Regions from separate parts of the Nonomuraea sp. NPDC050451 genome, predicted to be linked through region 1. Evidence: predicted binding sites of a transcription regulator. Region 1 holds the regulator's gene; the other holds the start of a gene.
The links. The regulator HrcA, encoded in region 1, represses chaperone genes, less so after heat shock. The targets are predictions, from matches to a motif close to TTGGCACTCTCNNNNNGAGAGTGCCAA.
Positions count from the first base shown of each region.

Region 2: a site for HrcA is predicted at 8,217-8,243, ahead of groES (co-chaperone GroES). Genes of this name have one in related genera too.

Region 1 covers NZ_JBITHZ010000004.1:339,193-354,355, forward strand. The annotation lists gene ccmA (heme ABC exporter ATP-binding protein CcmA) at 1-610, opposite strand, end outside; gene ACIBI9_RS16560 (hypothetical protein) at 762-1,004, shown strand; gene ACIBI9_RS16565 (response regulator) at 1,013-1,720, opposite strand; gene ACIBI9_RS16570 (sensor histidine kinase) at 1,717-2,610, opposite strand; gene ACIBI9_RS16575 (hypothetical protein) at 3,369-3,857, opposite strand; gene ACIBI9_RS16580 (MOSC domain-containing protein) at 3,995-4,630, shown strand; gene ACIBI9_RS16585 (glycoside hydrolase family 18 protein) at 5,356-6,603, opposite strand; gene ACIBI9_RS16590 (styrene monooxygenase/indole monooxygenase family protein) at 6,655-7,860, opposite strand; gene hemW (radical SAM family heme chaperone HemW) at 7,953-9,173, shown strand; gene ACIBI9_RS16600 (DUF4870 domain-containing protein) at 9,170-9,955, opposite strand; gene ACIBI9_RS16605 (DUF3097 domain-containing protein) at 9,952-10,758, opposite strand; gene ACIBI9_RS16610 (hypothetical protein) at 10,776-11,282, opposite strand; gene hrcA (heat-inducible transcriptional repressor HrcA) at 11,750-12,763, shown strand; gene dnaJ (molecular chaperone DnaJ) at 12,775-13,914, shown strand; gene ACIBI9_RS16625 (16S rRNA (uracil(1498)-N(3))-methyltransferase) at 13,916-14,641, shown strand; gene ACIBI9_RS16630 (hypothetical protein) at 14,649-15,163, opposite strand, start outside.
Region 2 covers NZ_JBITHZ010000003.1:58,362-73,524, reverse strand. The annotation lists gene ACIBI9_RS11635 (GuaB3 family IMP dehydrogenase-related protein) at 1-394, opposite strand, end outside; gene guaB (IMP dehydrogenase) at 399-1,880, opposite strand; gene ACIBI9_RS11625 (LuxR C-terminal-related transcriptional regulator) at 2,606-3,595, shown strand; gene ACIBI9_RS11620 (DUF5319 domain-containing protein) at 3,635-4,012, shown strand; gene ACIBI9_RS11615 (sigma-70 family RNA polymerase sigma factor) at 4,122-4,757, opposite strand; gene ACIBI9_RS11610 (hypothetical protein) at 5,300-5,452, opposite strand; gene ACIBI9_RS11605 (hypothetical protein) at 5,689-6,051, shown strand; gene groL (chaperonin GroEL) at 6,123-7,742, opposite strand; gene groES (co-chaperone GroES) at 7,816-8,130, opposite strand; gene ACIBI9_RS11590 (methyltransferase domain-containing protein) at 8,381-9,568, shown strand; gene ACIBI9_RS11585 (hypothetical protein) at 9,755-11,611, shown strand; gene tsaD (tRNA (adenosine(37)-N6)-threonylcarbamoyltransferase complex transferase subunit TsaD) at 11,648-12,679, opposite strand; gene rimI (ribosomal protein S18-alanine N-acetyltransferase) at 12,672-13,103, opposite strand; gene tsaB (tRNA (adenosine(37)-N6)-threonylcarbamoyltransferase complex dimerization subunit type 1 TsaB) at 13,115-13,759, opposite strand; gene ACIBI9_RS11565 (aminoglycoside phosphotransferase family protein) at 13,803-14,732, opposite strand; gene ACIBI9_RS11560 (class F sortase) at 14,778-15,163, opposite strand, start outside.

The DNA of each region.
Region 1 (15,163 bases):
CCGACGGCGAGACCTGGCGGGCGCGGCCGGCCAGGTCGTGATCGTGCGTGGCCATGACCACGGTGCCTCCCTCGCCCGCGTATTCATCGAGCAGATCGCCCAGCCGGGCCCGGAAACCGGCGTCCAGGCCGCGCTCCGGCTCGTCGAGCAGCAGCAACGTGCTCGGCCTGAGCAGTGCGGAGGCCAGGGAGAGGCGTTGGCGCTGCCCGGTGGACAGGTTCAGCGGCGGCGCGTCCGCCCGCTCCACCAGCGCGAACACCTCCAGCGCCGCCTCGACGCCCATGCGAGCCTCGGCGTGCACCGCTCCCATGAGCTCCAGATGCTCGCGGGCGGTGAGCCCCGGATACCAGGCGGGCTCGTCGCCGAGCATCGCCACCCGGCGCCAGAAGGCGGCGTCGTCGGCCGGCGGCTCCCCGAACACCCGGATCTGGCCGGAGGTGACCGGCTGGAGCCCGGCCAGGCAGCGCAGGAGGGTCGACTTGCCGCTCCCGTTCGGGCCGACGACCGCCACGATCTCGCCCGGTGACACGGTCAGCTCCATGTCTCGAAGCACGGGATTGCCGCCGAGTTCGACTGTGAGCCCGTGAACGCTGATGATCGAGTCGTACACGGACTCGAGCCTAGCCAGCCGAGCGCGCGGATGATCGCGGCGATTTTCTGTCGGTGCCATCGCCTACCTTCTATTCCGAACACCAGTGCGACTGGAGGGTGACGTGATTGCTTCTGAGCGATTCGAGCGTGCCGCCGTGTTGGGGGTGGCTGTGGCTGAGGAGACTCGGCGGCTGCTGAGGCTCCACCTGGTTTCGGGGGAGGAGGGCGGCGACGGCACGGTGCTCGTCGACGTGCCCTATCCCGATGCGGTCGTGGTGGCGGCGCTGCTCGACGTGGCGGCGGAGTGTTTCGGCGAACGGGGTGGCTCGGTCGAGGAGACCAGGCAGGCGGCGTTGGAGACCTTGTTACAGCTGGCCGGGTTCGACGGCGAGTCCCAGCTCAGGCAGCCCTGATCGCCGGTTCACTGCGGGCGCGCCACTCCGTGCCGGAAGGCGTAGGAGACCGCCTGGGCTCGGTCCCGCAGGCCCGCCTTGGCGAAGAGGTTGTTGATGTGGGTCTTGACGGTGGCCTCCGAGATGTAGAGGCGGGCGGCGATCTCGGTGTTCGAGAGGCCGTCGGCGATGAGAGCCAGCACCTCGCCCTCGCGTGGGGTCAGCCCGTCGGGGAGCCCGTCACGGACGATTACAGGAGGAGGAGGGGTGTTTCCGGTTGTGGCCGGGGGTTGTCTCGTGGGCGCCGACATGGTGTCCAGGAGGCGGCGTTGGACGGTGGGGTCGAGTTGGGCATCGCCGCGCTTCACCGTGGCGACGGCCCTGGCGATGTCGTCGGCGTCCGCGTCCTTGGTGAGGAAGCCGCGCGCGCCCGCTCTCAGCGCCGCGAAGACGGACTCGTCGTCTGAGTACGTGGTGAGCACCACGACCTGGGTCTCCGGAAACTCGGCGCGGATGCGGCCGGTGGCCTCCACGCCGTCCATGCGGGGCATGCGCAGGTCCATGAGCACCACGTCGGGCCGCCGTTCGTCGACCAGCCGCAGCGCCGCCTCGCCGTCGCCGGCCGAGCCGACCACCTCGATGTCCGGCAGCAGGCCGAGCAGCAGCACCAGGCCCTCGCGCACCACGGCCTGGTCGTCCACCACGATGACCCTGGTCATCCGGGCGCCACCGGTCATGCCGGCACCTTCAGGTGCACCTGGAAGCCGCCGTCGCGTTCGCCTGCCGACAGCGTCCCGCCGAGCAGCTCGGCCCGTTCACGCATGCCCAGGAGGCCGTAGCCGCCTCCGGGCGAGCCTTTCTCCGCGGAGGCCGGATTGGTGATGCGCAGCTCGCACCCGAGCCGGCCGAACTCGAGCTCGACCGTGGCCGGGCTCCCGGGGGCGTGGCGGCGTACGTTCGTGAGGGCCTCCTGGGCGGTGCGCACCAGGGCGAGCTCCGTCTCCGGCGACAGGCGGTGCTCGGGGCCGGAGACGCGCAGCGTGCAGGCCTGGTGGGCGGTGCTCTCGAAGTCGTCCGCCAGCGTGCGCAGCGCCACGGGGAGCGCGGGCGGGTCCTCGCGCAGCGCCTGCACCGCGCGCCTGGCCTCGTCGAGCCCCGACTTGGCCAGGTCGCGGGCCTGGGTGACCCGATCGAGCGCTTCGGCCGTGCGCTCCGCGCGCAGCAGCAGCTTGGCTCCCTCCAGGTGGACGAGCTGGGCCGAGAGGGAGTGGGCGAGGATGTCGTGGATCTCCCTGGCGATCCTCGCCCGTTCCGCGAGCACGGCCTCTCGCGCCTCGGCGGCCCTGGTGGCCTTGCGCTGTCTGGCCGCGTACGAGATCAGGACGATCAGGCAGGTGCTGAGGATGAGAGGGAGGTCGCGAGCCGGGTTGCCGGCGATCGCACCCGCCACGACCAGGCCCCCGACGGCCAGCAGACCGATGGGCAGCGCCTGGCGCAGGGTGAAGCGCGTCACGGCCAGGCTGACGCAGATGAGGAGGGCTCCGATCGCGGCGCCGCCGTCGGTGAGGGTGCTGAGGGCGATGGAGAGGACCACGGCCAGGGCGAGGGCGATCAGCGCGACAGGCACCCCAAAGACCCGCAGCACCCGCAAGCCCTCCGCCCCCGCCTCCGCCGGCCCACCACCCGGCGTCCACACGCTGCTCGGCGCTGGCGGACCCGCCGGCATCGGGCCGCCGAGCTCCGGTGGCTTTGAGGGCTCCGGCTTGCTTGGCGGCGGGGGCTCCGACTGCGGTCGGTCGCCTGGCGCCGATGGCTCTTGCGGCGTCGGACTGCTTGACGCCGCGGCCTCCGGCTGTGGTCGGTCACCTGGCACCGGTGACACCGCCTGCGGCAGACCACTTGCCGCCGACACTTCCCCTTGCGGCCGGCTCCCCGTCGCCGCTGCCCGTGCTGGTACTCCTGGGTCCGTCGGGCTGCCTGGCGCCGACGGCTGCGGTGGCGGCCCTGCTGCCCATCGGGTCTCCCACTGGATCTCCCGCTGGATCTCCGGCCGGTTCGCTCGGTCGGCCCGTGGGACATCCCGTGGAGCCTCCCGTTGTGCCTCCGGTGCGACCTCCCGTTGGGCATTCGGCGGGACCTCGTGTCGGGTCTCCGGTGGGACCTCCTGTCGGGACTCCCGGCGAGTGGGACGGGGTTGCGCGTGTCGGTCGCGTAGTGAGAGGTACAGGGTGGTGAGCAGGGTGAGGCCCAGTCCGGCGGTCAGGAGGGTGACCGCCAGTCCGGTGCCGGTCAGGCCCGGCGCGGGGGTCGCTCCCATCTGGGCCACGATCAGCAGCGCGATCATCCCGAGTTGCAGCGTGAGGGCGATTCCGTACGGCGCACGCATCACCCCACGACGGTATCCGGTCGCCTGTCCGTGCTCGAAAGCGCACGACCCCTTTGGGCGACGACGTACGACTGGGCGCCGATGGTGAGGCCGATGAACAGCAGGATCCCGCCGGTGGAGAGTTCGAGGCCGAGGGCGCCTCCGGCGAAGTACAGGCCGACGCGGATGGCGACCGAGGCCAGCCACACCAGCATGGTCCAGCCCGTGGCCCTCGACCAGGAGACGCCGGCGTCGTCCAGCCACACCCGTACGGTCGTCGCCCGCCACACGCCCAAGGCGACGGCGATGACGGCCTCCACCAGGGCCAGGCCGAGGCTCAGCGCGAGGTGCCGGGGATCGATGACCCCGCCGGATGCGATGCCGACGACGATCATGGCGGACGCGGTGTAGAGGATGCCCCGTTTGGCGGTGGGTCGGGTCTGCATCTGGCGGTAGACGACGAACACCACGGCGAGGGGGACGAGGAGAGAGATCAGTATGGGTTCCACGGGTTTGACCGTAGGGATCGGCGGGGCGTACCGGATCGGCCCGTGGGTTGAGTGCGTGGATCTCCACCCTGGGGTGGAGATCGAGGTGAGAGGTTATCGGGTCGCTGGGGGAGCGGGCTCTCGGTTACCGTCCAAGCATGGGCGTCATCTCCGTAAATGTGGGCAAATCGGTCGAGGCTGGGTGGGCGGGGAAGCTGGGGCGTACGGCGATCGACAAGCGGGCGGTCACGCACCGGATGGCCGTACTGGCCAACGGGCTCGCGGGTGACGAGCGGGCTGACCGGAAGCACCATGGATCGCCCGACCAAGCCGTCTACTCGTACGCCAGGGAGGATTACGACTGGTGGGAAGGGGAGCTCGGGCGGGAGCTGCGTAACGGGCAGTTCGGCGAGAACCTCACCACGTCCGGCGTCGATGTCACGGGCGCTGTGATCGGCGAGCGGTGGCGGGTGGGCAGCGCCCTGCTGGAGGTGAGCGGGCCCCGGATACCGTGCGTGGTGTTCCGCAACTGGATGGACGAGCCGGGGTGGCTCAAGCGATTCACGGCGGCGGGGCGGCCTGGGGCATACCTGCGTGTGGTCTCACTTGGGGAGCTCGGGGTCGGCGACGAGGTGGTGGTCGTCTCGCGGCCCGAGATCGGGGTGACGGTGGGGGACTGGTTCCGGGCCCGGCACGGGGACGAGGAGGCGCTGCGCCGCATCCTGGCCGTTCCCGGGCACGACGCCGAGTGGGATCGCATGGCCGAGCGCCTTTTCAGCGGCCAACCCTCGTAGGCCCGCCCGGCCCTCCTGCTGGGTGGCTGAGGGGTTGAGTGGCATGGAGGTGCTAGAGGGGTGGGTGACCTAAGGGCTGTAGGGGCCTGATGGCTAGAGGGGGGCGGGTGGCGTAAAGGGCGCAGGGGGCATGGTGGCTGGGGGGTGACGGCCGTCGGGCGTCGGCTGCTGGGCGCCCGTGCGAGTTGCGCCGAGCCCCGCCGCACCCCCCGTCCCGCCGCACCCGTCCCGCCGCACCCCGTCTCGCCGACCCGGCGCTTGGAAGGCGCGGCAGGGAGGCGCTGGAAGGGCAGTGGGCGTGCGTTCGGCCGAATGCGTGCTGGCCCGGCGCTCGGAATGTGCGGCAGGGAGGTGCTGGAGGGGACGGGCATCGGCTGCTGGGCGCCCGCACGAGTTGCGCCGAGCCCCGCCGCACCCCCGTCTCGCCGACCCGGCGCTCGGGATGCGCGGCGGCGAGGTGCTGGAGGGGACGGGCGTTGGCTGTTTGGCGCTCGCACGGGGTGCGCCGAGCCTGCCGCACCCCGTCTCGCCGCACGCCGTCTCGCCGCACCCGTCCCTCCGCACCCCGTCCCGTCGTACCTCGTCTCGCTGACCCGGCGCTCGGGTATGCGCGGCAGGGAGGGGGTCGGGGTGCGGAGGGGAACGTTGGGAGGGGCCGGGTGGCATGGTGTGCGCCCGGCCCCGGGTTGGGGTGTGTGGTCAGCTCGGGGGCGAGCCGGTTGGGGTCAGTGGAGGATTGAGTACAGGGCTGAGGTCAGGGAGGCGTGGGTGTCGTCCTGGTCGATGGACCACATCATCGAGCCGCCCAGCCCCTTGAGGCGGATGTATGCCGCCTTCTGCAGCAGCACCGCCGGATCGTCGTACGACCAGAACTCGTTCCCGTCATACAGCCACATGGCCCCGGTGCGCAGGTCCCGGTAGCGCTTGCCGGGTTTGGCGGCCAGGTCCTTGTAGTCCTCCGTCCCGGGGCCCCACTTCCCGGCGGCGGGGCCGGTGGCCGGTTTGTAGAGGCCGTCGCCGCCGCCGGTGACTCCCGTCCAGCCCTGGCCGTACGCGGGTACGCCGACCACGATCTTGCGGCCGGGTGCCCCGCGGGACAGGTAGTCGCGTACGGTCTGGTCCACGCTGTACCGCACCGGGTTCGGATCCCGCCGATCGGTGAAGAGGTTGCCGTTGTGCCCGGTCTGCGCCTCCCACGTCCCGTGCAGGTCGTACCCCTGGACGGTGGCGAAGTCGAGCGCCCTGAACACCCGCCGCACCTCGAACCCGGCGTCGATCTTGGCCGCCGCGGCCGGGAGGAAGGCCGTGAGCTGGGCACTCGGGGAGAAGGCGGTGAGCTGCGCCCGCAGTTCCTCCGCGAACAGCGTGAAGTTCCGCCTGTCCTCCGGCCGGACGACGTTCCCCTCGGCGCCGGAGGAGCCCGGCCACTCCCAGTCCAGGTCGATCCCGTCGAACACCCCGGCTCCGGCGCCCGCGGGCAGGTCCGGCAGGTTGCCGCGCAGCCACAGGTCGATGCACGAGCGGGCCAGCGCGGAGCGGGACTCGGCGGTGAGGACCGCGTCGGAGAAGTACTTGGACCCGGTCCAGCCGCCCAGCGAGATCATCGTCTTGAGCCCCGGGTGCTTGGCCTTGAGCTTGCGGAGCTGGTTGAGGTTGCCGTTCAGGGCCTGACCGGGCGCGTCGGCCACGCCGTCCACGCTCTGCTCCGCGGGCACGGGTCGCTGCCAGTCCGCCCACGGGTCGGCCGAGTAGCAGGCGCCCTCGGCGTTCACGAACCCGAACGCGTAGTTCAGGTGCGTGAGCTTGGCCGCGGCCCCCGTGGCGTCCACGTCCTTGACGTGGTAGTTGCGCCCGTAGACGCCCCACTGGATGAAGTACGCGACCCGTTTGAAGCCGGTTCGGGCCTCGGCGGGCGCGGAGATCGCCGTGCAGCCGAGTAAGAGCGAGAGCGCGAGGAGGATCGTTTTCTTCACGGGGCGACTCCCGGGAGGGGGTACTTATAGGAAACTTTCCTAAAAGTAGAGCTATGGCCCGCCGCCGTCAACGATCCGCGCCACCTCCTCGGGGCTCGAGATCACCGCCCACGCGTACGCCGGGTTCGCGAACAGGCCGAGGACCAGGTCCGCCACGTCCTGCCTGGTCGTGGCCGCCAGCAGCAGGGTCACGACGTGCGCGGCCGGCGGGCGCAGGAACGCGTTGGTCCAGTCGGTGACCGGCGCCGCCGCCTCCCACATCCGCTCCGCCGTGGCGCGGCCGAAGGCGGCGTCGTACGGGCCGCCCGCCGCGATGGCGTCGGCCGCGATCCAGGCGCAGGCCGAACCCAGGTTCGCGCCCTGGCCGGTCAGCGGGTCGTTGGTGATCCAGGCGTCGCCGACGGCCAGCGCGATCCGCCCGCTGGGCAGCTCGGCCACCGCCTCGCGTACGACCGGCGTGATCGCCCCCTGCAGCAGATCGTCCTCGCCCAGCAGCTCGAAGCCCCCGTCCACGCGCTCGGCCAGCCGCGGCGCGTGCTCGGCGAGCAGCCCGGCCAGCTCGCCGGCGACCTCGGCGGCGGGCAGGCGCGAGAGCGGCTCCAGCGGCCCGCCGGGAACCGCCTCGACCAGCACGCTGGAGACCACGCCGTGCCTGGTCATCATCGGCATGCGCAGGATCTCCCCGCACCCGGGCGAGACGTTGTAACTGAACATGGGGCCGAGGTCGAGACCGCCGTACAACCCGGCCGTCAGGACGCGCTGCGGCCGGTCGAACGGCGAGCGCGCCAGGTCGCGCCGGAACAGCTCCGCCACCGACCGCCGCCCGGCCGTGACCACCATCAGCTCGTGCTCCCGGGACCAGCGATCCACCTGCGCCGCGTCCGGCGGCGCGCCGGTGACGACGACCTCGCCGCCCCGGCCGGTGAAGTCGTCCAGGTACGCGGGCAGCAGCAGCCGGAAGTCGACCGCGTGGAACGGTTCGGAGATCCCGGCCAGGAACTCCAGCGGCGGATCCCCCTTGATCGAGAGCTTGGCGGACCTCATCAGGCATCCGGGATCCCGGAAGTGCTCGCTGCCCAGCTCCAGCTCCCGCGCCTGGGTGTGCCCCATCCTGGCCACCGTGTTGGGCAGGCGCCCCGAGCGCATGGAGGCGGCGTCCTGCTCGCTGTAGAGCCTGGCCTCGACGCCGAGCTGCTGCAGGCGCAGGGCGAGGGTCAGCCCCGAGATTCCCGCGCCCACGATGCCGATGCCGGCCATGTGATCAACCCCCTTCGGGCTGGTACGGCCTCAGTGAACCTCTGGGGGGTTGCAGTTCGATAGCACCCTCGAACACCCGGCAAACTGAAGGGGTGCCATCCACCCTGCCTGACGGCGATCCCGTGCCCACCTCGGGCGAGCTGCCCGACAGCGCCCTGAGGGGCCTCGGCGAGCGCCCGTTCGGCTTCTACGTGCACGTGCCGTTCTGCGTGACCCGCTGCGGCTACTGCGACTTCAACACCTACACCGCCGCCGAGCTTGGCCCCGGCGCCTCGCACCGGGACTACGCGGACACGGTCGTCGAGGAGATCCGCCTCGCGCGCCGCGTCCTGGGCCAGGCCGAGCTGCCGGTGGAGACAGTGTTCTTCGGCGGTGGCACGCCCACGCTGCTCCCCCCGGAAGACCTGGCCAGGATCCTGGCCGCGATCGGCTCGGAGTTCGGGCTGAGCGCGGGGGCCGAGGTGACCACGGAGGCCAACCCCGAGTCCGTCGACCCGGCCTACCTGGACAAGCTCCGCCAGGGCGGCTTCAACCGGGTCAGCTTCGGCATGCAGAGCGTGCGCGAGCACGTGCTCCAGGTGCTCGACCGCCGGCACACCCCCGGCAGGGCGGCGGCGGCCGTCAAGGAGGCGAGGCAGGCCGGGTTCGAGCACGTCAACCTCGACCTGATCTACAGCACGCCCGGCGAGTCCGACGACGACTGGCGGGCCTCGCTGGCCGCCGCGATCGAGGCCGGGCCCGACCACGTGTCGGCGTACTCGCTGATCGTCGAGGAGGGCACCAGGCTGGCGGCCAGGATCAGGCGCGGCGAGCTGCCCATGCCCGAAGACGACGTGGCCGCCGACCGCTACCTGATCGCCGACGAGCTGCTGTCCCAGGCCGGGTTCGACTGGTACGAGGTGTCCAACTGGGCCACCTCCGACCGGGCCCGCTGCCGCCACAACCTGCTCTACTGGACCGGCGGCGACTGGTGGGCCGCCGGGCCCGGCGCCCACAGCCACGTCGGCGGCACCCGCTGGTGGAACGTCAAGCACCCGGCCGCCTACGCCCAGCGGCTGGCCGCGGGCACTTCGCCCGCCCACGCGCGCGAGGTGCTCGGCGACGACGACCGGGCGGCCGAGCGGCTGATGCTGGAGCTGCGGCTGTCGTCCGGCTACCCGCTGGCCGAGGTGGCCCCGGACGCGCGCCCGGCCGTGGCGAGCGCGCTGGCGCGCGGCCTGCTGGAGCCCGGACCGTTCAGGTCGGGCCTCATGGTGCTCACGCTCCAGGGGCGGCTGCTGGCCGACGCCCTGATCAGGGACCTGCTGGTCTAGGTGATCAGGCGGACGGCGAACGGGTAGCGGTATCGCTCGCCCTTGTTGGTGGCCATGGCGGCCTGGATGTGGAAGATCAGGGACAGGATCCAGACGACCGGCAGCAGGAGCACGCCGATGAAGATGATCATCAGGAAGCCCGAGATCACGTAGCCGATGAACATCGTGATCTGGAAGTTGAGCGCCTCCGCCGCCTGATCCCTGACGTAGGGGGACTCGTCCTTCTTCATCAGGTAGATGATCAGCGGGCCGACCCAGGAGACCAGCAGGCCGAGCAGGTGCGAGAGCATCGCCATGGTGGTGTCGTCGGTGCCCGGGCGGGGGCCGAACCTGCCGGGGATGTACGGCTCGCCAGGCGCGCCGTACGGGTAGCCGGGCGGCTGCGGCGCGGAGCCGTAACCGTGCTGTCCATAGCCAGGCTGTCCGTAACCGGGCTGTCCGTAACCGGGCTGTCCGTAGCCAGGCTGTCCGTAGCCAGGCTGCCCGTAACCAGGCTGCCCATAGCCGGGCTGGCCGTATCCAGGCTGTCCGTACGCCGGTTGGCCGTAGCCGGGCTGGGATCCTGGCTGCTGGCCGTACCCCGGCTGGCCGTAATCGGGCGCGGAGCCGGGCTGCTGCCCGTAAACCCCGGGCTCGGAGCCGGGTTGCTGGCCGTAGGAGCCGGGTTGCTGGCCGTATCCCGGCTGCTGGGGGCCGGAGCCCTGGCTGGGCGGGATGCTCGACGGGGGGACGAAGCGGGTGGCGTCGTCGTCCGGCGGCGGTTGCGGTGGGTCCTGGCTCATGATGCCTCCGTAACGAAGTCGATCAGTTCCTCGACCCGGCCGAGCAGTTCCGGCTCCAGGTCTGTGTACGTGGAGACGGCCCCGAGGATCCGCCGCCACGCCTCCGCGGGCTCCATACGCCAGCCCAGGGCGGCGATGACGCCCTCTTTCCACGGCACCCCGCGCGGCACCGCGGGCCAGGCGGGGATGCGCAGCACGGACGGCTTGACCGCCTGCCAGATGTCGATGAACGGATGCCCCACGACGAGCACGTCCGGCGAGGTGATCTCGGCGGCGATCCTGCTCTCCTTGGAGCCGGGCACGAGGTGGTCGACCAGCACCCCCAGCCGGCGCCCCTGCTCGGGGCCGAACTCCGCCACGATGGCCGGCAGATGGTCCACGCCCTCCAGATATTCGACCACGACCCCCTCGACCCGCAGGTCATGGCCCCAGATCTTCTCCACCAGGGCGGCGTCGTGCACGCCCTCCACGTAGATGCGACTCTCCCGGGCGACCCTCGCCCGCAGGCCCTCCACGGCGATCGAGCCCGACGCGCTGCGCCTGGGCCCCGCCGGGGCCGCCGACGGGCGTACCAGCGTCACGGGCTTGCCCTCCAGCAGGAACGCGGCGGGCGCGAGCGGGAACAGCCGGCGCCTGCCGAACCTGTCTTCGAGCGTGACGGCCTCCTTGTCGCAGGCCACCACCGCGCCGCAGAAGCCGCTGTCGGCGTCCTCCACGACGAGGTCCGGTTCGGCCGGCACCTTCGGGATCTTGCCCTTGCCCGGCCGCCGCCAATTCCCCGCCAGCACATCGCCCTCGTACACACGGGGACCGTAGCAAATCACCCGCCGACCGCAAGGCGCTTGCGCGCGCCGCTGCGGCGGACCAGCACGGTGATGGTGCCGGCGATGGCGATGAGCAGTCCCGCGCCGGGGATCAGGATGAGCGCCATCACCCCGCCGGCGATGCCGCCCGCGGCCGAGGTCAGCTCGCGGCCCACGCCGTAACGCACGTCGGCCTGCTCCTGCGTGGTGCAGGAGAGCTGGTAGTCGCCCCTGGAGGGGGCGTTGATCACGAGGATCTGCTCCCACTTGACCGACCCGGACGTGACCGTCTGCGTGCCCGTGGTCTTGGCGAGCTTGGCCCCGTTCGTGATCTGGCACTCGTAGTGGACGGCGGTGTCGCTGGAGAGGTAGACGGCGGGCTTGTTCGCCGGGTCGATCGGCACCGTCACGGTTTCGCCGGACGCGAACGTCCTGGTGGGGGCTATGTTGCCGACGCTGCTGACGATGCCGTTGGTGAATATGACGACGCCCACGATCGTGCAGACCACGGCGATGCCCCACACGAGTGCGATCCACCAAAGTCGCGGTTTGATGGCTTTCGAGTCGATTCGTGGGGGGAATTGGGGTTGTTGGCCGTACTGTCCGTACTGAGGAGGTGGGCCGTATTGGGGCGGCGGGCCGTACTGCGGTGGCGGGCCGTACTGAGGCGGAGGCCCGTACTGCGGCGGCTGGCCATAGCCGGGCTGCGACCCGGGCTGAGGACCGTAGCCGGGCTGCGACCCGGGCTGGGGCCCGTAACCCGGCTGCGACCCGGGCTGAGGCCCGTAACCCGGCTGGGGCCCGTACGGCGGAGGCGGGGAGTTGTCGCTCATGTCGGCAAGTGTGGTACTTGCCCCTTGTAAGAAGCTAGGAGCCTGGTTGCGACCTTGTGTTATCGCACCTTGTGAGTGAGAGCCGTACACTTGGCACTCAGGAACACAGAGTGCTAGATGGTTGCGTTCCTTGGATGTCAGAGGCAGGAGGTGAGCACGTGCTCGACGATCGGAAGCTGGCGGTGCTCCGCGCCATTGTCGAAGACTACGTGTCCACCAACGAACCGGTGGGCTCCAAGGCGCTCGCCGAGCGCCACAACCTGAAAGTCTCCCCGGCGACGGTCAGGAACGACATGGCCGCGCTGGAGGAGGAGGGCTACATCACCCAACCCCACACCAGCGCGGGCCGCGTGCCGACCGACAAGGGCTATCGGCTGTTCGTCGATCGGCTCTCGCAGGTCAAGCCCCTGTCCGGGGCCGAGCGCAGGGCCATCGAGACGTTCCTGGCCGGCGCGGTCGACCTCGACGACGTGGTCACCCGCACGGTCCGGCTGCTCGCGCAGCTGACCAGGCAGGTGGCGGTGGTGCAGTACCCGACGCTGACGCGTTCGACGGTCAGGCACGTCGAGCTGGTGCCGCTGAACGACCGGCGGGTCATGCTCGTGCTGATCACCAACACCGGCCGCGTCGAGCAGCGCGTCATCGAGCTGCCCGAGGTGATCGAGGACACCCGCATCGCCCACCTGCGCGCGGTGCTCAACGCCTGCCTCGACGGCTGCGGCCTGAGCAACGTGCCCGAGCTGGTCGCCGACCTGCCCGAGCGGCTCCCTCTCGAAGACCGGCCCGCCGCGGCGACGATCCTGTCGGTGCTGCTCGAGACACTGGTCGAGCGGCACGACGAGAAGATCGTGTTCGCCGGAGCGGCCAACCTCGCGGGCGCCGACTTCGCGACCGGCCTGCGCGACGTGCTCGAGGCGCTGGAGGAGCAGGTCGTGCTCATGAGACTGCTCGGCGAGACATCCGCAGACACACCGTCCGCGCTCACCGTGCGCATCGGCTCCGAAAACCCCTATCTGCGGGGGACATCCATAGTCGCGACCGGATACGGTTCAGGCGACAACCAACTGGCCCGGCTCGGGGTGTTGGGGCCCACGAGGATGGACTACCCAGTGACGATGGGCGCCGTGCGCGCGGTGGCACGCTACGTCAGCCAGATCCTGGCTGCATCATAAGAGGTCGATAAGTGGCAAACAGCGACTATTACGCCACCCTCGGGGTGCGCCGTGACGCCAGTCAGGACGAGATCAAGAAGGCCTACCGCCGACTTGCCCGCGAGCTGCATCCCGACGTGAACCCCGATCCTGAGACCCAGGAGCGGTTCAAGGAGATCACGCAGGCCTACGAGGTGCTGTCCGACCCGAACAAGCGCCAGATGTACGACCTGGGTGGCGACCCCTTCGGCGGCGCCGGAGCAGGCGCGGGCGCCGGCGGCTTCGGAGCGGGCTTCCCCTTCAGCGACATCATGGACGCCTTCTTCGGCACCGCGGCCGGCGCCAGGGGGCCGCGCTCGCGTGCCCGCAGGGGACGCAACGCCACCATCCGGGTCGAGCTCGACCTGCGCGAGACGGCGTTCGGCACCACGCGTGAGCTGGTCGTCGACACGGCCGTGCTCTGCGAGGTCTGCCACGGGGCCGGCGCGGCGCCCGGCACCCACCCCGACACCTGCGACATGTGCAACGGGCGCGGCGAGATCTCCCAGGTCACCCGCTCGTTCCTGGGCCAGGTCATGACCTCGCGGCCGTGCCCGCAGTGCGGCGGCTTCGGCACCATCATCCGCCACCCCTGCCAGGAGTGCTCCGGCGACGGCCGGGTGCGCACCCGCCGTACGATCAAGGTCCGCATCCCCGCGGGCGTCGAGGACGGCACCCACATCCAGCTCGCCGGCGAGGGCGAGGTCGGTCCCGGCGGCGGCCCGCCCGGAGACCTGTTCCTCGAGATTGTCGAGCGCGCCCACGAGATCTTCGAGCGGCGCGGCGACGACCTCCACTGCACCGTGCAGATCCCGATGACGGCCGCCGCGCTCGGCACCATCCTGGCGGTCGAGACGCTCGACGGCTCCGAGGAGGTCGACGTCCGCCCCGGCACGCAGTCGGGCCAGGTCATCACCATGTTCGGGCGGGGCGTGCAGCGGCTCAACGAGTCCGGCCGCGGCGACCTGCTGATCCACGTCAACGTCGAGACCCCGACCCGCCTCGACCCCGCGCAGGAGGAGCTGCTGCGCGAGCTGGCCAAGCAGCGGGGCGAGGAGCGGCCGCCGGGCAAGTTCGCCCCCGGCCAGCAGGGCTTCTTCTCGCGGCTGCGCGACGCCTTCAACGGCAGGTGACGTGACCGTCCCGGTTTTCCTGTCGCAGGAGCTGGACGGGCCCGAGCTGACGCTCGGTGGCCCGGAAGGGCGCCACGCGGCCTCCGTGCGGCGCCTGAGGGCCGGCGAGCGGATCGATCTGACGGACGGCGCCGGCGCGGTCGCCGAGTGCGTCGTACGCGAGGTCCTCAAGGACGCGCTGAGGCTCGACGTGCTGCGCCGCTACGAGGTCGAGCCGCCGCGGCCGCGGCTGGTCGTCGTCCAGGGGCTGCCCAAGGGCGACCGGGGCGAGCTGGCCGTCGAGATGATGACCGAGGCGGGCGTGGACGTCATCGTGCCCTGGGCGGCCTCGCGCAGCATCACCCAGTGGAAGGGCGACAAGGTCGCCAAGGGGCTGCACAAGTGGCGCTCGACGGCTCGTGAGGCGGGCAAGCAGGCCCGCAGGTTCCACCTTCCCGAGGTGACGGAGCCCGCCACCACCGCGCAGGTCGAGAAACTGCTGGCGGACGCGGCGCTGGGGCTGGTGCTGCACGAGGAGGCGGCCGAGCCGCTGTCCGGCGTGGCGCTGCCCGCGTCGGGCGACATCGTGATGGTCGTGGGGCCCGAGGGGGGCGTCTCGGAGGACGAGCTGGCCGGGTTCCGGGCGGCCGGGGCGGTGCCCGTGCTGCTGGGGCCCACGGTGCTGCGTACGTCCACGGCGGGGGTGGCGGCGGCCTCCGTGCTGCTCACGCGTACCGGACGCTGGTAGGAGCCTTTCAGGGCGTCGTGTGAGAGGCGTCCAACAACGGGCTGGTCATGTCGGTCGGACCGTCGGTGATGTCGTCGACCGGGCACTCGTCGACCGGGCACGCCGTGGGCTGCAGGGTCTCCTCCACCGACGGCGACGGCGACGGGGTCGGCGAGACCGTGGGGCAGTCGGTCGGCGGTTCGGCCTGCTCGGCCAGGGGCGACGGGCACTCGGTCGTCGCCGTGGGAGTGGGGGTCGGCGAGGGCCTGCTGGTCGATTCGGCCCTCTTCGTGGGCCGCGGCGTCGGGCTCTTGGAGGGGATCTCCGGGATCACCACCGGGTGCTGGTCGTGGCTGGTCGGCTCCCTGGGCGGCGGCTCCTGGGAGCGGGTGGTGGAGGAGTTGGACGGGACCTTGGAGGTCGTCTCGCTGTCCACCCACTTGGCGGGCTGGTCGATGATCTGCGAGCGCAGGCTGGGAACGGCCATCACGATCGTTCCCGCCACCAGAAGGGCGCTGGCGGCGGCCGCGCCCGCTCGCCACC
Region 2 (15,163 bases), on a different contig from region 1:
CGGAGGCCCGGATCTCCTCGATCCGCCGGCCGATCAGGTCCTCCTTGATCGGCGCGGCGTAGATCTCCTGGAGCCGCTTGGTGGCTGCCTCCACGTCGAGCGCGGCGCACTCCTCCAGCAGCGGCGACGGGTCCTCGTACCGCGTCCAGAGCCCTTCGAGGTCGAGCGGCGCGAGGCCGCCGAGCCGGCCGATCTCGATCGCGGTCGCCGGGGACACCACGCTGTCCATGGGGGCGACCACTACCGGCAGCTCGAACCGGTAGGCGTCGATCTGCCAGGCGATCGAGACCTCCTCCGGGTCCCGGGTGCGCCGCGAGGGAACCAGACCGATCTCGTCAAGCGAGTACGCCCGCCGCCCGGCCTTGCCCCGGCCGATCTCCACCTGCTGAGTCATGAACTTACCTTCTGTGATAGTTCGGAGCTTCCACGGTCATCTGGATGTCGTGGGGGTGGCTCTCCTTGAGGCCCGCCGCCGTGATCGGCATGAGCTCGCAGTCGGTGTGCATCTGCGCGATCGTGCGGCAGCCGGCGTACCACATGCCCTGGCGCAGGCCCCCGATGAGCTGGTGCGCGACGGCCGCGACCGGGCCGCGGTAGGGCACCTGGCCCTCGATGCCCTCGGGGATGTACTTGTCGTCGCCGCCCACGTCGGCCTGGGCGTAGCGGTCCTTGCTGAAGGAGGTGCCGCCGCGCTCGCGGTTGCGCACCGCGCCGAGCGAGCCCATGCCCCGGTACGACTTGAACTGCTTGCCGTTGATGAAGATCAGCTCACCGGGCGACTCCTCGCAGCCGGCGAGCAGCGAGCCCAGCATGACCGTGTCGGCGCCGGCCGCGATGGCCTTGACGATGTCGCCGGAGTACTGCAGGCCGCCGTCGCCGATGACCGGCACACCCGCGGGCGCGCACGCCTTGGACGCCTCGTAGATGGCCGTGACCTGCGGCGCGCCGACCCCGGCCACCACCCGCGTCGTGCAGATCGAGCCGGGCCCGACGCCCACCTTGACCGCGTCCGCGCCCGCGTCGACCAGCATCTGCGCCCCGGCCCTGGTCGCGATGTTGCCCGCGACGACCTGGACCTTGCTGTTGGCCTTGATCTTGCCGACCATGTCGGCCAGGCCCTTGGAGTGACCGTGGGCCACGTCGATGACCACCACGTCGACGCCGGCCTCGATCAGCGCCTTGGCCCGCAGCTCGGCGTCGCCACCGACGCCGACGGCCGCCCCCACGATCAGCCGGCCGTCGGCGTCCTTGGTGGACAGCGGGTACTGCTCGCTCTTGGTGAAGTCTTTCACCGTGACCAGGCCGCGCAGCCTGCCGTCGGAGTCGACCAGCGGCAGCTTCTCGATCTTGTTCCGCCGGAGGAGGGCGAACGCCTCGTCACGCGACACCCCGACCGGGGCGGTGACGAGCGGCATCTTGGTCATGACCTCGCGCACGGCGCGCGACTGGTCGGTCTCGAAGCGCATGTCGCGGTTGGTCACGATGCCGAGCAGCGTGCCGTCCACGTCCGTCACGGGCACACCCGAGATCCGGTACGTCGCGCAGAGCTTCTCCACGTCGGCCAGCGTGTTGTCGGGGCTGCAGGTCACCGGGTTGGTGACCATGCCGGCCTCGGACCGCTTGACCAGGTCGACCTGCTGGGCCTGCTCCTCGACCGACAGGTTGCGGTGCAGGATGCCGATGCCGCCCTGGCGCGCCATGGCGACCGCCATGCGGGCCTCGGTAACGGTGTCCATGGCCGCGGAGACCAGCGGGATGGACAGGGTGATGCCACGGGACAACCGGGCCCTGGTGTCGGCCTCGCCTGGCTGCAGGTCTGAATAGCCGGGCACCAACAGCACGTCGTCGAAGGTCAAACCTGTCTCGGTGAACTTGGACATGCTGCGGCCCCCTCTTGCCGTTGCTCTGATTGAGCCAAGTCTAGGCCCTGCCTCCAAACTGCGCCGCAGCACCCACACCCGCCACGCCCACTGCCTTCTCCACCCCCGAACAGCCCTTCAGACGATCACCCCGACACCGCCCCCGCCACTCCCCTCGCACCGCACCACCGCCCTGGGGGTGCCATCGCCGCCCTTGCACCACACCACGACCTCCTGGGCCAGACCACCACCGCTCGGGGCGCCGGCGCACCTCACCCGGTGCCCAGCCCCTGGCCGCGCGGTCCGCCCTGCGCGCCCCGCACGACGCCCAGCCGCCCGCCTGAGCACACCACCCGCCCGACAACGGCGATGCCGGGAGCACGATGACCCCCACGGTCCGTCGTACTCCCGGCATCGAAAAGTGCCGAGGCACGGGACGGTCGGTGATCCGTCCCGTGCCTCGGCCACCGGCACCCGGGTCAAGGCGGCGCTTGGCGCCACCGAACCCCCCTCCGCGTCCTGATGGCCCGCCGTCGCCTCAGCCCTCGCAGGGTGCCGACGCTAGGTAAAGCCTGCGTTACTGAACGGAACAACGCAATGTGAAAACGTGCAATTGCACGAAGTTGCACACCGCGCTCCGACCAGTCATCGCAACGGGGGGACACGAGCGTAATGCGGGGTTATCCTCACGGCACGCCCGTGTCCCCCCAACGGAGCCGCCCATAATGCGCAACGAGCCCCGTACCATGCCTGATCCTTTCGAGACGCTGGGCCTCGACCCGACGCAGACCGCGCTGTACACCGCGGTGCTGCGCCTGCACCGCGCGACCCGCACCGATCTCGCGCAGGCCCTGGACGGTCCCGTCGAGAAGGTCGGCCGCCAGCTCGACGACCTCGTCAAGCTGGGCGTGATCGACGAGCAGTCGGGGGAATACCTGGCCAGACACCCGGCCGCGGCCCTCGGCCGGGTGATCGCCGACCGGCTCGACCGGCTGGCGGAGGAGAGCCGCAGGATCGACTCGGCGCTCGGCTCGATCCGGTCGCTGATCCGCGACTACGACGCCGGCCGCGACTACCAGAGCGGCACGTTCACGGTGGAGATGGTGAACGGGGCCGACGTTCTGTACGAGAGCGTGGTCGGCATAGCCGTGCAGTCTCCGCCGATGGAATTACTTACCGCGGTTCCCGACGAACGCACCATGATTGATTTTGCGCGCAAATTTGCGGAACTATGGATTGACGCGCAAGAACGAAAACTTCTCACGGTTCACGCGATCATCCCGGTTTCGACCCTGGTTCTGCCCGGCGTACGCGACCAGCTCACGCGGGTGCTGGAGACGGGCGGCAAGGTACGCACGCTGGACCGGGTGCCGAGCTGGTTCATGACCGCGGGGCCCGAGGTCGCGGGACTGCCCCCGTTCTGGGGCGGCAACCTGCCCGACCACGCGTACAACTTCTATCTGATCCGCACGCCGATCGTCGTGGGCATGCTCCGCACGCTGTTCAGGGAGCTGTGGGCCAGGGCCGTGCCCCTGCCGTGGGGCCGCAGGGGCGACGGCATGGTCCAGGTCCTCCGCCTGGCCGCCCAGGGCATGTGCGACGACTCCATAGCCCGCCAGCTGGGCGTATCGGTGCGAACGGTCCGGGCGAGGTTCGCGGACGCCATGTCCGAACTGGGCGCTCAGTCGCGTTTCCACGCGGGCGTGGAGGCCGCCAGGCGCGGATGGCTGAGGTAATGTCCACCGCTCGGGCCGCTTCGGTCATATGGTGGGAAGGTGCTGGAAGACGTCCCCCGCGACCCGTTCGCGGACGACCCGAACGACCCTTCCTCGGCGATGGGCGCCCTCGACGACGCCGAGCCACTCACCGCGGCCGAACGTGACGAGGCCATCACGGACCTCGCCGACGTCGAGGTCTTCCGCTCCCTGCTCGAACCGCAGGGGGTGCTGGGCCTCGTACTCGACTGCCCTGAATGCGGCGAGCAGCACTTCTTCGACTGGGAGCTGCTGCGCGGCAACCTACGACAAATGATCGAGAAAGGCCAGCCGCAGGTCCACGAGCCGGCCTTTCACCCGGACCCCGCCGACTACGTCAGCTGGGAGTACGCCAGAGGCTATGTCGACGGCGTCATCGACACGGAGGAACGCCGCTGACCGACATCATCGAGCAGCACGGCCAGCAACCGCACGGCTGGATCGCCTGAGTCAGGCCTCTCTCCGCGACCGAGCGCGTCGAGCAGCGCGTCGGTCTCCTCCTCTGGCGTCAAGCCGACTCCAGCTCGGCCATCTGCCGCAACCTGGCCAGCGCCCGATGCTGGGCGACACGAACCGCACCCGGTGACATACCGAGTACATTACCGGTCTCCTCAGCCGACAAGCCCGACACCACCCGCAACAGCAGCAACTCGCGCTGGTTCTCGGGCAACCTGGCCAGGAGCCTGCGCGCGTGTTCGACCTCGATGTAGCGGACCACGGTCTCCTCGGGCCCCGGCCCGTCGTCCGGCCCATCGGGCAGATCCTGAGTCGGTACGGCCGAGCGCACCGAACTCCGTAGCGCGTCGGCCACTTTGTGCGAGGCGATCCCGAACACGAAGGAGGCGAACGGCCGCCCCATGTCGCGGTATCGCGGCAGCGCGGACAGGACCGCGATGCACACCTCCTGGGCTACGTCATCGGCAATGTGATATTGCCCTGAAACCCTGCCCAGCCGGGCGCGGCAATACCGCACCACCATCGGACGCAACTCACCGAGCAGGGATTCGATCGCACTGCGATCTCCCTGTACGGCGAGGCTCGTCAGTTCCCTAAGGTCGGAGTCATCCGTCCGTGCCGGAAGTCTCGACGCGAGCCTTACCCCAATTTTGGCGTCGGCGACGCTTCCCTCGCTCACGATAGGCATGATGCCCGCACTGATCCGGCCTGTCGTCATGGCGAACGGCTACGGATTGGTCACATTGAAGCGACGATAACGGGCAGTAATCAAATGACCACACTAAGGCTTAACTAGTGACATAATGTTTCATCCCATAACCTGGAATGCACGACAATTGTCAGATCCCGGACGCTTATCACCCACTGCCGGTTTACTCCAATAATCCACCTTTTCCGCCCACTTCCCCCCAACCGCCCGGACAGCAAGTCATCACCCGGGGACGCGTTTCGCGCGATGGAGAGCTCGGGCAGCGCCCGGTGGGGGCCCACACCCTCAAGCGAGGACCTACCGGTCCCCGCACCCCTCGGACGCGACCCCGATCACCACACGGCCAAGGCGATCCCCCACTGACCGCGGGCGGTTTCGACACAGAGCCGCCATCACGACGAGCGCCACCGCTCGCACGGCCGACCGACAAGGCCCCTCGAGCCGTCTGGAGGCGTGGGACGCAAGCGCCACAAGGGCCCTGGCGGCGCCCAACACCAGCCTCCCCGCCCGTGGCGAAGGGATCAGGCAATGCGCGTCAGCGCCCGTTCCGCCGCGTCCACCGCCGCGATCGCCGGCGGCAGGTCATCGCGGACGCTGTCCTCGTCGATCCAGGTGCGGCTGGCCGGATACTCGCTTTCGTGCCGCGTAGTGCGGTAGCGAAGGACCGCTCCCATGGACGCCCCGAACTGCGCCCGCGCGGCATGCTGGGACCGCCAGGTGGCCGCCGGTCGCCGTCGCCCGGAGACCCTGGATCTGCAACTTGCGGACGGCATCGTGCAACGCCGTGTACGCCAGACATGGAATCTGCGGCGGCGTGGGGTCTCCGCGCTGGTCAGATGCCGCCGGGCGGTTGAAAGCATTCGTTCGCCGAGTTCGGCGTCCGCCACAACTTGTCGCCCGCAACGGCGCCGTGCCCGACGACCAGACCTCCGTCCACGGCCTGGCCCAGAGCGAGCAGTCGTTCGACGGCGGTTTCCAGGCCGACGGCGCGATCAGCGCTCCGCCCACCCATTCGGCCCTGCTGCGCCGGCGGAACCGGGCCCCCTACCCCCGGATCCTGCTCTCGGCGCCCGCCACCCCGAAGACGGACAACAACCCGGTGGGCATGAACGTGCGCTCGTCGTTCGACGAAGGCGCGACCTGGCGGAACTACGACAACTCCACCAACCGGATCGACGGCGACCACGCCGGATGTTCCGACATGGCGCTCCTCGGCAACGGCGCGATCGGAGTCCTGTACGAGCGCACTCGGCCCGCGCTGAACCTCCCGTAATCAACCGTCCCTGGAACGCCGAACGGCCCGCAACCCTTTCGGGTGCGGGCCGTGGCGAGAGAAGAGACGGGTCAGTGGCCGTGGCCGTGACCGTGGCCCGCGCCGGCGGCCGGGGCCTCCTCCTCGGGCTTGTCCACCACGAGCGCCTCGGTCGTGAGGAGCATGCCCGCGATCGACGCGGCGTTCTGGACGGCCGAACGCGTGACCTTGACCGGGTCGATGACGCCCTGCGCGATCAGGTCGCCGTACTCGCCGGTCGCGGCGTTGAGGCCGTGGCCGGCCTCCAGCTCGGCGACCTTGTGCGTCACCACGTAGCCCTCGAGACCGGCGTTCTCGGCGATCCAGCGGGCCGGCTCGACCAGGGCGCGGCGCACGACGCCGACACCCGTGGCCTCGTCGCCCGTCAGGCCGAGGTCGTCGAGAGTCTTGGAGACGTGGATCAGCGCGGAGCCACCGCCGGAGACGATGCCCTCCTCGATCGCGGCGCGCGTCGCGGAGATCGCGTCCTCGAGACGGTGCTTCTTCTCCTTCAGCTCCACCTCGGTGGCGGCGCCGACGCGCAGCACGCACACACCGCCGGCGAGCTTGGCCAGGCGCTCCTGCAGCTTCTCGCGGTCCCAGTCGGAGTCGGACTGCTCGATGGCGAGCCTGATCTCCTTGACGCGGTCCTCGATGGCCTGCGGGTCACCGGCGCCGTCGACGATGGTGGTGTTGTCCTTCGTCACGACGACGCGGCGGGCCGTGCCGAGCACCTCGAGACCGACGTGCTCCAGCTTGAGGCCGACCTCCTCGCTGACGACCTGGCCACCGGTGAGGATGGCGATGTCCTGCAGCATGGCCTTGCGGCGGTCGCCGAAGCCCGGGGCCTTGACGGCCACGGAGGTGAAGGTGCCGCGGATCTTGTTGGTGACCAGAACGGCCAGGGCCTCGCCCTCGACGTCCTCGGCGATCACGAGCAGCGGCTTCTTCGTCTGGGCGATCTTCTCCAGCAGCGGCAGGAAGTCCGCGATGGAGGCGATCTTGCCCTGGTTGATCAGGATGTAGGCGTCCTCGAGGACCGACTCCATCCGCTCGGGGTCGGTCACCATGTACTGCGACACGTAGCCCTTGTCGAACTGCATGCCCTCGGTGAACTCGAGCTCCATGCCCATGGCGTTGGACTCTTCGACGGTGAGGACACCGTCCTTGCCCACCTTGTCGAACGCCTCGGCGATCAGGTCGCCGATCTGCGCGTCCTGAGCGGAGATCGTGGCGACATTGGCGATCTCCTTCTTGTCGGCCACCTCGCGGGCGCTGTCGAGCAGCTTGTCGCTGATCGCCTTGGCGGCCTTGTCGATGCCGCGCTTGAGCGACAGCGGCGAGGCGCCGGCGGCCACGTTGCGCAGGCCCTCGCGGACCATGGCCTGGGCCAGCACGGTGGCGGTGGTGGTGCCGTCACCAGCGATGTCGTTGGTCTTGGTGGCAACTTCCTTGGCGAGCTGGGCGCCGAGGTTTTCGTAGCGCTCTTCCAGCTCGATCTCACGAGCGATGGTCACACCGTCGTTCGTGATCGTCGGCGCACCGAACTTCTTGTCGATGACGACGTTACGGCCACGCGGGCCGAGGGTTACCTTGACGGCGTCGGCGAGGGCGTTCACACCGCGCTCGAGCGCGCGGCGGGCGTCCTCGTCGAACTCCAGGATCTTCGCCATTACTTGAAAGTCCTCTCCTAGCGTCGAAAGCCCCGGCCGCCCTCAAGAGCGCCCGGGGCTCGACACATCCGGCTTACTTCTCGATGATCGCGAGAACGTCGCGGGCGGAGAGCACGAGGTACTCCTCGCCGCCGTACTTGACCTCAGTGCCGCCGTACTTGCTGTAGAGGACGATGTCGCCCTCAGAGACGTCGAGCGGAATCCGCTTGTCGCCGTCCTCATCCCAGTTGCCGGGACCCACCGCGAGGACCTTGCCCTCCTGCGGCTTCTCCTTGGCGGTGTCAGGGATGACCAGGCCGGAAGCGGTGGTCTGCTCGGCCTCAAGCGGCTGAACCACAATGCGGTCGCCGAGCGGCTTAACGGGAACCTTGGTGGCGGTCGTCACGATCGGACCTCCCCTTCAGATTTGAATGATCTAGAAGAGGCGACCAGCTGGGCCTGCCGTCGCGGGTGTCAGACCTGCCTCGTCGCACGTTGGCACTCTCAAGGGGAGAGTGCCAACAGGAAACATATGCAAGAGGGGCTTGACAGTCAACACGAACGCGTCTGCTGAGAGCGATCAGACCGAACCCGTCCCCCTATGGACACGGTACGCCCTTGGTCCGACCGGGTCGGACATGGCGCTAACGTCGGGTGATGTGGACCTTGACGCCTTCGACGAGCTGCTGACACCGCGCGGGCAGCGCGCGCTCGCGGAGGCCGTGGAGCTGGTGGGCACGGATCCGGTGGCCGCCGCCACAAAGCTACGCAAGACGTACGACGCCGCCCTGACCTCCGCGGCTCTCACCCAGGCGGGGCTGCGGGAGCGCGCCAGGGCCAAGTTCGGCGAGGACGCCGGGCGGATGTACTTCACGCCGCACGGCCTGGAGCAGTCCACGCGGACGGAGGTCGCCGAGCACCGCGCCCGCCGCCTGACCGGTCCACGGTCGGACGCGCCCCCGCACGGGCTGAGGGTCGTGGACGCCTGCTGCGGCATCGGCGGCGACTTCCTCGCGCTGGCCCGCGCCGGCTGCACCGTGGCCGCCGTGGACACCGACCCGCTGACCGTCGCCGTGGCCAGGGCCAACGCCGACGCGCTCGGGCTGGGCGACAGGGTCAGAGTGTCCGTGGGGGACGCGGCCGAGGTCCGGCCGGAGGAGTACGACGTGCTCTTCGCCGACCCGGCCAGGAGGACGAGCCGGGGCAGGACGTTCGACCCCATGGCCTACTCCCCGCCCTGGCCGGTGGTGCTCGACCTGCTCTCCAGAGCCTCCCGGGCGTGCGTCAAGGTCGCCCCGGGCATCCCGTACGAGTTCATCCCCGCAGGTGCCGAGGCCGAGTGGGTCTCGTACAAGGGCGAGGTCAAGGAGGCGGCTCTCTGGACCGGCCAGGAGGGAGCGCGCCGCCGCGCCACCCTGCTGCCCGGCGGCCACACCCTGACTCCCACCGGAGCCGAGGCCCCGGTCGGCCCGGCCGGCAGGTACGTCTACGAGCCGGACGGCGCGGCCATCCGGGCGCACCTCGTGGGAGAGGTGTCGGAAATCGTGAACGGACGCCTGCTCGACCCGATGATCGCCTACATCACCGGTGACGACCCGATCGACACCCCATGGGCGGCCAGATATGAAGTAGAGGACGTTCTCCCTTTTTCCGGGAAAAAGCTGCGCGCCGCACTCCGCGAACGACTAGTGGGAAATGTCACCATCAAGAAGCGTGGCTCCGCCGTCGACATCGAGCGCCTCCGCTCTGATCTCCGCCTGAATGGCGAAAAATCAGCAACTATCATCCTTACCCGGATCCTCGATAAGCCATCGGTCATCATCTGCGACACCTCTCCACCTGCCTGAACCGGTCATTCTGCCGTTAACCTCGATCTTTCACTTCGCCCCTGACGGACCTTGATCGAGAGGCTAAGGTGGGCGGACGGGAGTTCTCCCCTGATGCGGTTTCCCGCGTTCCCGCTCGTTCATCTGAAAATCGACCTATATACCACCGCTGCGCGGCAGACCGTCGGCGAGCCAAAGGAGCTTTCGGTGGACCATTCCAACCACACCACCCTTCTCCAGGCAGGAGGCCAGTCCGGCATCTCCGAGAGGATGCGGGACCTGCTGGCGCGCGCCTCGCAGGATCATGTGTACGAGCAGCGCACGCAGGGGGCCGTGCTGGACGAGATCCGCCAGCGACTCGAAGGCATGGAGTGGCTGCTGCGCGAGGTGCGCGAGCGCGAGCTCGGCGGCCTCAGCGGCACGCTGCAGGCGGTCAGCGGGCGGCTCGACGACATCACCGCCAAGCCGCCGATGTGGGCGGAGGGGCTGGCTCAGCACGTCGAGGCGGTTCGCGACCACGTGGACGCCGTCGGGGAGCGGATCGGAGACGTGGACGCCCGCGTCGCCCCGGTGGCCGACCTGCCCGGCCTGCGGGCCGACCTGGGCACCATGGGCGAGGGGGTGGACGAAGCGCTCACCCGCCTGCAGACGGTGCTCGAGACCACGGACGGCCTGACGAAGGGGATGTCCGACTTCGCCGCCAAGCTGGCCACGCTCAACACCAGCATGGAGGCCGCCGCGAGCCGTTTCACCAGGCTCGACAAGTCGATGGCCGACCTGAGCACCCGCACCGACCGGGTCGAGGTCGCGGTCGGCGACCTGTCGGAGCACCTCACCGCCCGGCTGAGCGCGCAGGACAAGCAGCTCGCCGTCCGGATGGACGAGACGGACCAGCGGCTGACCACACGCCTCGACGAGGCCGACCAACGCCTCACAGCCCGCCTCGACGACACCGACCAACGACTGACCGACCGGCTCGACGAGACCGACCAGCGACTGTCCGACCGGCTCGACCAGACCGGCCTGCGGCTGAGCGCCCGGATGGACGAGACCGACCAGCGCCTGGCCACCAGCCTCGTCGAGGCGGACGAGCGGCTGGCCAGCCGCCTCAAGGAGTCCGACGAGCAGCTCGGCAGCCGCCTGTCCGACGTGGAGCTGCGGCTCGCCACCAGGCTCGACGAGGCCGACCAGCACCTCGCCGTCCAGCTCGGCGAGAGCGAGCAGCGCCTGAGCGCCCGGCTCAGCGGCGTGGACGCCCGGCTCGACCGGGTCGAGGGCAGGCTCACGGGGCTCGACTCGAGGCTCACCGGGTTCGACAGCCGCCTGGAGTCCGCCGACGAGTGCCTGGCCGACATCGACACCAGGCTCGACGGCCTCGACGGCAGGATGGCCGGCGTCGACAAGCGGCTCCTGTCCGTGGACAACCACCTCGGCGGCGTCGACAAGCGCCTGGGCACCGTCGACGGGCACCTCGGGCGCCACGACGACAGGTTCGACGCGCTCGACGTACGCATCGACGCCCGCTTCGGCGCCCTCGACGAGCGCATGGTCGCCTCCGACCAGCGCCTCGGCGAGCTGTCCACGCGCAACGAGGGCCGCTTCAACAAGCTCGACACCCAGATCGACTCCATCGACGAGCGCCTGGTCGAGGCCGAGGAGCACCTGGGCAGCCGGTTCGACGGCATCGACACCCGCTTCAACGGGCTCGACACCCACCTCAACGGCCTGGCCACCCGCGCCGAGCAGGCCAGCGCCCACCTGGAGTCCGTCGACGACCGCATCGAGACCGTCAGCGAGCGCGTGGGCCGGCTCCCCGAGGCCCTGGCGGGCCAGAGCGAGCTGCTCCAGGCGCACGCCGGGGACCAGGCCGAGCGCCTGTCCGCCGCCGCGAACGCGCTCACCGAGCTCGTCACGGCGCGTCCCGACCGCGACCAGCTCACGGAGACGGTCACCGGCATCGTCCAGCCCGCGACCGACGACCTCACCAAGCGCCTGGGCGCCCTGGAGGAGACCATGCTGGCCCTGGCCGAGGCCCTCCTGCGCCCCACCAGGGCCAAGGACTGACCCTCGGGGGTCGTGCCGTCATCGACGGCACGGCCCTCACACGTGAACGGTCGTGATCGGCAGCGAGGAGTCGGCGGGGATCTCCAGCGTCGACGGCGTGATCCCGGCCGCGACCAGGTTGGAGCCCAGGGCGGCGACCATCGCGCCGTTGTCGGTGCAGAGGCCGGGGCGGGGCACCCGCAGCCGCACGCCGGCCGCGTCGCAGCGCTCCTGGGCCAGCGCGCGCAGCCGCGAGTTGGCCGCCACGCCGCCCCCGATCAGCAGGTCGTGCACGTCGTACTTCCGGCACGCCTGCAGCGCCTTGCGGGTCAGCACGTCGACCACGGCCTCCTGGAACGAGGCCGCCACGTCGGGCACGTGGATCGACTGCCCTGACGCCTCGCGGGCCTCGACCCAGCGCGCCACGGCCGTCTTGAGCCCGGAGAAGGAGAAGTCGAGCGTCCCGTCGTCGATCTTGCCGCGCGGGAACGTGATCGCCGCGCCCGAGCCGTCGCGCGCGGCCCGGTCGATGTGCGGGCCGCCGGGGAACGGCAGCCCCAGCACCCGCGCGACCTTGTCGAACGCCTCGCCGGCCGCGTCGTCGACCGTCGAGCCCAGCGAGATCACGTCTGAAGCCACGTCGGGCACGAGCAGCAGCGACGAGTGGCCGCCCGACACGAGCAGGGCGATGCACGGCTTGGGCAGCGGCCCGTGTTCGAGCTGGTCGACGGCCACGTGGGCGGCCAGGTGATTGACGCCGTAGAGGGGGACGCCGAGGCCCAGCGCGTACGACTTGGCGGCGGCCACGCCCACCAGCAGCGCCCCCGCCAGCCCCGGGCCGGCGGTGACGGCGACGGCGTCGATGTCGGAGAACTTCAGGCCGGCCTCGGCCAGCGCGGCCTCCACGGTGGGCGTCATGGCCTCCAGGTGGGCGCGCGAGGCCACCTCGGGCACCACGCCGCCGTAGCGGGCGTGCTCGTCCATGCTGGAGGCGATCGTGTTGGCCAGCAGGGTGTGGCCCCTGACGATGCCGATGCCGGTCTCGTCGCAGGAGGTCTCGATGCCCAGGACCAGTGGTTCGTCAGTCATCAAGATTCCTTCTCATCATGATCGCGTCGGTGCCGTCGTCGTAGTAGCGGCGGCGGGTGCCGATCTCCTCGAACCCGTAATGCCGGTAGACGGCCTGCGCGCGCGGGTTGTCGGCGCGTACTTCAAGGAAGATCTCCCGCGCTCCCCTGCGCCCCGCCTCGGCCAGCAGCTCGGTCAGCATGGCGCCGCCGACGCCGGTGCCCTGGTGCTTCTCCAGCACCGCGATGGTCTGCACGTCGGCCTGGTCGACCGCGGCGGCGAGCCCGGCGTAGCCGATGATCTCGTCGTCCACGAGCGCCACCACGTAGTGGCGCGAGCGCGGCATGTCGGCCAGCTCGCCGCGCATCATGCCCTCGCTCCACGCGTCGAGCGGGAACGTGGCCCGCTCGATCGACATGACCGCCGGCAGGTCGGCCTCGGTCATCGGCCGGAGTTTCACGCCGTCACCCGCTTGGGCGCCCCGGGCACGACGGCGTCGGGTCTGCGCAGGTAGATCGGGCGGGGCGGGTCGAGCGGCGTGCCCTGGGCGAGCCGCTCGGCCGCGAGCGCGGCCAGGGCCCCGGCGTAGGGGTACGGGGGCGCGTCGCTCTCGCCGAGGATCTCGGCGTAGAGGCCGGCGCCGGCGCCCACGACCGGCAGCCCGTCCACGGGCACGTCGGCGGGCCGGTCGACGAAGGGGCCGTCGAGCCTGGTGCGCATGTCGGCGTAGCGCGCCCAGAACACCTCTTTGCGCCGCGCGTCGGTGGCCACCAGGAACGGCTCGGCGAGCCCGCTGCCGTAGGCGACGGCGTCGAGCGTGCAGATGCCGTACGCGGGGACGCCCACCGTGGTGGCGAGCCCCTGCGCGGTCATCAGCCCGACGCGCAGCCCGGTGTAGGGGCCGGGGCCGCTGCCCGCCACGATGGCGGTCACGTCGCGCAGCGCCGCGCCCGCCTCGTCCAGCACGCGTTCGATGGTGGGGATGAGCAGCTCGCCGTGACGCCGGGCGTCGATCGTCGTGTGCTCGGCGAGCACCCGTCCACCGTCGTGGAGCGCAGCGGTGACGGCGGGTGTCGCGGTATCAAAGGCCAGGACCAGCACGGCTGTCTAGCCTACCCGCCGTACGGCCCGCCGCCTCCAAAAGTCAAGACCAGCCCGTACGACGCTTGAGCCAGTCGAGCGCGACCACCCCTTGCGCCCGCTGGAACGCCCTGACCGTGGGCAGTCCCGGCGGGTCCGGCAGGCGGCCGTGGCGGACGAAGTAGCCGCAGAGCCCGGCGACGAACGCGGTCACCGCGGGGTCGGGATCGGTGAACAGCTCGTGCGGCATGGGGCCGCCCTGCATGCCGACCGAGGGCAGCATGGCCACCAGATCGACCCAGGGCGCGCCCACGCAGGCCCACGGCCAGTCGACGACGTAGACGCGCTCGCCGCTGAGCAGGATGTTGTCGGCCCGCAGGTCCCCGTGGACCAGGGTGTCGCCCGCCGCCCCCTCGGCCCAGCCGGACTCGAGCTCGGCCAGCTCGCCGAGGTGGCGCAGCGCCCACGGGTCGAGCCCGTCCGTGTCCTCCTCCAGCAGGCGGTGCCAGCCGCGGAACGACGGGTCGAGAGTCTCGGCCACGGGCGGCGCGGCGATCGGGGTGGGGGTGAGCTCGGCCGACATCCGCCTGATGGCGCCGAGCACCCGGTCGAGCTGGTCGCGCCGCCACGGCAGCTCGGGATGCTCGCCCTCGACATCCTCGAAGACCAGGGCGACCCAGCCCTCCAGTTCGAAGCCGGTCAGCAGCCTGGGCGCGGGCACCGACTCCGGCAGCGCGGCGGCGATCTCCAGCTCGGCGCGGTAGAGGCGGACGCTGTCGGCGTTCGGCTCGGGGCCGACGGCCTTGACGAAGGCGCGCCTGCCGTTCTCCGCGCGCAGGCGGACCGCGGCCGCCGGGGAGAAGCCGCCGGACTGGGTGACCGCCTCGGCCACGCGCGCCCCGAGGAAGTCCTCGACCGCCGCGCGCACCTGCGGATGCACATCGCCCCAGGGCAGGCGCACGCCGGACGCGGACGGGCTGGTGTTCGCACTCACGCGTCCATGATCCTGGGTGAGGGGAAGGGGCCCGCAAACCGTTTTTCAGGCGCGGGAGGCGTACACGATGATGTTGTCCAGGTATTCACCCGTGGCGTAGTCGAACTTGCCGCCGCAGGTGACCAGCTTGAGGCCGTCCTCCAGGTACACGCGCCTGGTGGGGAAGCTGTCCTTGTGCACCTGCTCGACATGGTCGACCTTGAAGCTCACGACCTTGCCGTCGCTGCGCTCGACCTTGACGGTCTCGCCCTTGCGTAACTGCCTGAGCTTGTAGAACACGGCGGGGGCCGTCTTGGTGTCGACGTGGCCGATGATCACCGAGGCGCCCTTCTCGCCGGGCACGGCGCTGCCGGTGTACCAGCCGGCCACCTTCGGCTTCTCGTACGGGGGCAGCTCGACCTCGCCGTCCTTCGACAACCCGAGCTTCATGA